DNA from 2 places in the Clostridium sp. DMHC 10 genome. Region 2 is predicted to be linked to the other one. Evidence: riboswitches for the same ligand, from Rfam matches in the RefSeq annotation. Region 2 holds a riboswitch; the other holds the start of a gene.
The links. A riboswitch is a leader RNA that binds a small molecule or an ion and turns the genes downstream of it on or off. The one in region 2 is predicted to bind S-adenosylmethionine.

Region 1: it holds a riboswitch for S-adenosylmethionine, as region 2 does, so the genes downstream of both, AGR56_RS15270 (O-acetylhomoserine aminocarboxypropyltransferase/cysteine synthase family protein) here and metK (methionine adenosyltransferase) in region 2, are expected to answer to the same signal.

The regions. Positions count from the first base shown of each region.
Region 1 is NZ_LGVB01000015.1:2,750,744-2,754,164, reverse strand. Features, by position in the region: gene AGR56_RS15280 (D-alanine--D-alanine ligase) at 29-919, shown strand; gene AGR56_RS15275 (hypothetical protein) at 998-1,486, shown strand; SAM riboswitch class I at 1,604-1,712, shown strand; gene AGR56_RS15270 (O-acetylhomoserine aminocarboxypropyltransferase/cysteine synthase family protein) at 1,918-3,201, shown strand.
Region 2 is NZ_LGVB01000015.1:1,853,889-1,857,309, reverse strand. Features, by position in the region: gene AGR56_RS11015 (ATP-dependent RecD-like DNA helicase) at 1-453, opposite strand, end outside; partial or broken gene metK (methionine adenosyltransferase) at 794-1,970, opposite strand; SAM riboswitch class I at 2,036-2,135, opposite strand; tRNA gene AGR56_RS11005 (tRNA-Tyr) at 2,204-2,288, opposite strand; tRNA gene AGR56_RS11000 (tRNA-Thr) at 2,294-2,369, opposite strand; tRNA gene AGR56_RS10995 (tRNA-Val) at 2,385-2,460, opposite strand; tRNA gene AGR56_RS10990 (tRNA-Tyr) at 2,468-2,552, opposite strand; gene yyaC (spore protease YyaC) at 2,877-3,421, shown strand, end outside.

The sequences.
Region 1 (3,421 bases), 900 kb from region 2:
ATAATAGAGCATTAAGGAGTTGTGATATATGAAAATAGGTGTGCTTATGGGAGGAATATCATCAGAAAGAGAAATATCCATTCTTTCGGGAAAGGAAATTGTTAAAAATCTTGATAAAAATAAATATGAAGTTTATCCAATTATAATAAACTCAAAGCATGAGGTAATTCAAAAAGTAAAAGGCATGGATTTTGTGATATTGGCATTTCACGGTGTTTTTGGAGAAGATGGGACTATACAGGCTATACTTAATAGTATTCCTATGCCATATTCTGGATGCGATATGCTTACCAGTGCTATATGCATGAATAAAAAGCAAACTAAAAGGATATTGAAGGCGGAAAATATTAATACGGCGCCTTTTTATGTGATTTATAAAAATAAAAAAGTAAATTTTGAAAGGTTTGAAGCACTTAACTATCCTATGTTTGTAAAGCCTAATAATGGAGGATCAAGTATAGGTATATCAATGGCTTCAAATAAACAAGAGCTAGAGCAAAATATAAAGGAAGCTTTTAAATATGATGATGAAGTTATAGTTGAAAAATATATAGCTGGAGATGAATATACAGTTTGTATGCTAAATGGAGAGGTTTTACCTATATTATCAATTAAGTCAAAAGGAAAGTTCTTTGATTATAAGTGCAAGTACACAGAAGGAAAATCCGAAGAAACATTAGCTAAGCTTTCAAATGAATTAGAAAGTAAAATAAAAGAGGTTTCTAGACAATGTTGGGAAATATTTGATTGCAGCGCATATGTTAGAGTTGATATAATAGTAAATAATGAAATACCGTATGTATTAGAGCTAAACACACTTCCAGGAATGACAACAAATTCGCTGTTTCCTAAAAGTGCAGCACTAGCAGGAATGAAATACAGTGTTTTGTTAGATAAAATAATTGAATATTCACTATGAACTGGCGTTGAAAAGTGGCTTATACTGTAATGTGGTTATGGATAAATTTTGTAATTAATAATTGGGGAGTTGATAGGTATGTTAAGTAAATCAGGGGAAGTACCATCTTTAGACACTGCAAGGAAGATACTTGAGGAAGCAGAAAAAATGAATCCTGGACAATGGGTTAAGCATTCTCTATATGCTGGAAAAGCAGCTGAAGCAATTGCAAAAATTTGTTTGACTCATTTTTTTGATTGTCAGGATATTAGAGAAGCTTTGGGAAAATGGGACTGCAGCAAGGAAGAGTATGAATTTGTGAAAAAATTTATTGAAACTGCGGAATATACTAATTATGATAGGTTAATTCAATTATGTGATGCACTTGCACTGCCAAGCGGTTTTTGCTTGATTGAAAAAAGGATGATTGATGTTGCATTAAGACATGGGATACATGAGAATACTATTAATAAGTGGAAAAGGACTTTCGAGAATAAAAAGTACTTTGAAGAAAAAATGGGTAAGTCAATTTATAGTCTTTTGGATGGAGTTGTTCAGAACACTTTTGGTATAAATGATGCAAAATAATAAATATATTTTATAAAAATATATTGACATGGTTTTAAAACATGATATAATTTAAACATAAGCAAGTTAATAATTCCTATCTGAATAATAGGAAATAAAATCGAATAAATATTTAGCATCTTATCGAGAGAGGTGGAGGGACTGGCCCTATGAAACCCAACAACCAGCATTTTTCATTTGAATGTATGGTGTTAATTCCTGCAAATTAAATTTTGAGAGATAAGAGGATAATTTAGGCTAATGGTATATAGTAAATTAATCCTCTTCATAGCAGAAGGGGATTTTTTATTATATTAAAATCAGTTTAAGATTGAGTTTCTTAAACACAAGTAGATTAAGTTTAAGGAATAAGTGAAAGATGCGTGAATATTAATTTGAATTTTTGAAAAATTAAAAAATGTCAAAATTAATAGTAAAAGGAGAAATGAAAGATGAGTGAAGAAAGAAAATTTGGTTTTGAAACATTACAGGTACATGCAGGTCAGGTGCCAGATCCAACAACAGGATCAAGAGCAGTCCCAATCTATCAGACAACATCATATGTATTTAAGAATGCAGATCATGCAGCAAATTTATTTCAGTTAAAAGAACCAGGAAATGTTTACTCAAGAATAATGAATCCAACAACAGATGTATTTGAGCAAAGAATAGCTGCGCTTGAAGGTGGAGTAGCTGGTCTTGCAACAGCATCAGGGCTTGCAGCAATAACATATGCTATTTTAAATGTAGCAAGTTCAGGAGACGAGATTGTAGCAGCAAGTACATTATACGGTGGAACTTATGAACTATTTGGTGTTACTCTAAAGAAACTTGGAATAAAAGTTGTTTTTGTAGATCCAGATGATCCAGAAAACATAAGAAAAGCAATAACAGATAAGACAAAAGCAGTATATGGAGAAACAATAGGAAATCCAAGAATAAATGTGCTTGATATAGAAGCTGTAGCTAAAATAGCACATGAAAATAAAATACCGCTTATAATAGACAATACTTTTGGAACACCATATTTAATAAGACCAATAGAATTTGGAGCAGATGTTGTAGTTCATTCAGCAACAAAATTCATTGGAGGACATGGAACAACTATAGGAGGAGTTATAGTTGATGGTGGTAAATTTGATTGGAGAGCAAGTGGAAAATTCCCTGATTTCACAACACCAGATAAAAGCTATAATGGTTTAGTGTATGCAGATTTAGGAGCAGCTGCTTTTGCATTAAAGGCAAGAGTGCAGCTTCTTAGAAACACAGGAGCAACACTTAGTCCTCAAAGTGCATTCTATTTTCTTCAAGGATTAGAATCACTATCACTTAGAGTTGAAAAACACGTAGCAAATACAAGAAAGGTAGTAGAATTTTTAAGCAAGCATCCAAAAGTTGCATGGATTAATTATCCTGAACTTGACAATAGCCCATATAAAGAATTAGCTAAAAAATATTTGCCTAAAGGAGCAGGTTCTATATTTACATTTGGAATAAAGGGTGGACTTGAAGCAGGAAAGAAATTTATAAATAGTGTTAAATTATTCTCTCTTCTTGCCAATGTCGCAGATGCAAAATCACTTGTAATACATCCTTCAAGTACAACACATGCAGAGCTTAATGCGGAAGAGCAAAAAGCAGCTGGAGTTACTCCAGATTTGATAAGACTTTCAATAGGTGTTGAGGACGCTGATGATTTAATTTGGGATTTGAATCAAGCACTTGAGAAAGCTTGATGAAGTAGCAGCATTTTGTGACATTAAATAAATTGATAAATCTAAAGTTGAAGTTTAAAAAATGCTAAGAACTTTCAATAACCTGCTGTCGCTCAGACAGATTGAAAGCTCTAAGCCTTTTTAAAACTTCAGCTAAGATTTATAGCAATTTATTTAAACCGTCCTTTCAATGCTGTCACTTCATTTAAAATGGAAAGGCAAGGAAGATTTTTCTCCAGTA
Region 2 (3,421 bases):
TTGAAGAAATATCATTATATTTCTTATTTCTCTTTGTTGAGAATAAGATTCATATATAAGTTCTATTTTTTTGTCTCCTATACCATCAATCTCCCTTAACCTATATACGTCATTGTCAAGTACCTCAAGTGTTTTGTCACCAAACTTATCAACTATTTTTTTTGCTGTTACAGGCCCTATACCTGAAATAACTCCTGATGCTAAATATTTTTCAATTCCAACTAGTGAATTTGGTAAAATTTCATCGCATTTTTCTACCTTAAATTGTTGACCAAATTGTGGATGAACAGTCCATTCTCCTGAAATTTTAAGTGATTGTCCTTCCATTATATATGGTATACATCCAGTTATGGTTATTTTCTTAGAATTTTCATCTTCGGTTATTGCAACCACATAACCATTTTCTTCATTTTTAAATACGATTGACTCAACCACACACTGAAGTTCTTCCATATTAAATCTCCTTACTATTAAAGTACTTTAGTTAAAAAAGAGATACTCCTATCATATCCCTACTTAGCTATTATAACGTTTTTTCATAATTTTCTCAATTACCATCACTTTTATAATTTCATAAAAAATATGCCTTTCTTGAAATAAACAGTTTTATTATTTTAACTGTCTACCGCAAGATGGCATATCATAACATTAGTTTTCTTACACTTTTAAATTGTTTTGCTTACAGTGAAACTAGCTCAATTACAAACTATATGTGCACCATAATCCCTTGAAGATTGGTATTTTGGTACATAAATAGCTTAAATTTCACAGTAGTTTCACTATAACACCATATTTAAAATAATTTTTTTATTTCTTCAACCTTATTTAACTTTTCCCAAGGAACATCAATATCAGTTCTTCCAAAATGTCCATAAGCTGCTACTTGCTTATATATAGGTCTTCTAAGATCTAAATCCCTTATTATTGCTCCAGGTCTTAAATCAAAAACCTTTTGAACTATTTCAACTATTTTATCATCTGAAATTTTTCCTGTTCCAAAAGTATCAATTTCTATAGAAACAGGCTTTGCAACACCTATTGCATATGCAAGTTCAATTTCTAGCTTATCTGCAACACCTGCTGCCACAAGATTCTTAGCTACCCATCTTGCAGCATAAGCAGCAGATCTATCAACTTTTGTAGGGTCTTTTCCTGAAAAAGCTCCACCACCATGTCTACCATATCCACCGTAAGTATCAACGATTATCTTTCTTCCAGTAAGTCCTGAATCGCCTTGAGGTCCTCCAATAACAAATCTTCCCGTAGGATTTATATAATATTTAGTATCCTTATCTAGAAGCTCAGCAGGTATCACTGGTTTTATAATTTTCTCAATAACATCTTTTTCAATTTGTTCATGAGTTGCTTTTGGGCTATGCTGCGTCGATACAACTACAGCATCAATTCTTACAGGTTTATTATCATCATATTCAACAGTAACCTGAGTTTTACCATCTGGTCTTAGATAATCTATAGTGTTATCTTTTCTTACATCAGAAAGTCTCTTGGCAAGCTTATGAGCAAGAGCTATTGGCATTGGCATATATTCTGGTGTTTCATTTGTTGCAAAACCAAACATCATACCTTGGTCACCAGCACCTATTGCGTCTATTTTATCCATTTCACCTTTTTTTAGCCTCTAATGCTTCATCAACTCCCATTGCAATATCACTTGATTGTTCATCTATAGATGTAACAACAGCACACGTATCACAATCGAATCCATATTTAGCTCTTGTATATCCTATTTCCCTTATAGTCTTTCTCACAACACTTGGAATATCGACATAACAGTTAGTTGATATTTCACCCATTACATTAACAATTCCAGTTGTAACAGTTGTTTCACAAGCAACTCTAGCATTTTTATCTTTTTCAAGTAATGCATCTAATACAGCATCTGAAACTTGATCACATATTTTATCTGGATGACCTTCAGTTACAGACTCAGATGTAAATAATCTCTTCATTTAATATTCCTCCCTATAAAAAATTAAAGTCTCTTCAATAAGAAGAGACTTTTAAATTCAAATCTCTCTTATCTTGCAGGAAACTGCAGGAATTGGCACCTTAATGCACATGCACCGGTTGCCGGGTTTCATTGGGCCATTTCCCTCCACCTCTCTTGATAAGAGTCAAATAAATACTATTTACATTATATCATTTTTCAGTATAAAACAAAAGACACTATTGTGTCAATTAGTGGTGGAGGAAGATGGATTCGAACCATCGAAAGCTGAGCTAACAGATTTACAGTCTGCCCCCTTTGGCCACTCGGGAATTCCTCCACATTTGGTGCTGGCAGTAGGAATTGAACCCACAACCTACTGATTACAAGTCAGTTGCTCTACCAATTGAGCTATGCCAGCTTATTAAGTTTTATATGGTGGGCACTACAGGGCTCGAACCTGTGACCCTCTGCTTGTAAGGCAGATGCTCTCCCAGCTGAGCTAAGCGCCCATATTAATGGTGGAGGAAGATGGATTCGAACCATCGAAAGCTGAGCTAACAGATTTACAGTCTGCCCCCTTTGGCCACTCGGGAATTCCTCCACATTTAAATTAAGTTTTATCATCCGGCTTAAGGCTTCTCTCTCGCACCGACAAATAGTAGTATACCTTGATACTATAAAAAAATCAACGCTAATTATATACCATAATTTATAATTAACTTAAAATAAATACCTTTTTCTCGTTATTTCTCACTTTTATACATATAGTTATAATTCCTTATATGACATAAATTCTTAAGCCTCTAATAGCTTATTTAAAGATAAGTCAATTTAATTTCACTTAACAATATTTTTTCATTTATACTCATAAAAAAATAAATATTAATTAAAAAAGCCTCATATAGATTATTAGGAGGTGATTTTATTGAATAAAATAAGAACTTTATACAATGCTCCAATGTCCTATTATAAAATTTCCAATTTTCTACAAAAATATATAAATGATAACACAATAATTGTATGTATTGGAACAGATAGATGTATTGGAGATTGTCTTGGTCCCATGGTAGGCACAATGCTAAAAGAAAAATTCTTTCCTTTAAATGTCTATGGAACAATTTCCGATCCAATACATGCTCTAAATTTAGATAAGAGATTATCAGAAATTAAAAGCAAGCATATTTCATCAACAATCATTGGCATAGATGCTTGCCTAGGAGATGCTGAAAATATAGGTGAAATACAAATACGCGATTATGCAATACATCCAGGAAAAGGCGTTGGAAAATCACTTCCAGATGTAGGTGAAGTATCTATAATAGGAATAGTAGATTCATGCGAGAGTAATGAACTATTTACAAACAGAAATATACGCTTGAATTTAATATTTCAAATGTCAAAAACCATAACCCAAGCAATACTTCATTCCTATTATCTTTATATTAATTTTAACAATATAGCCTCAATTCC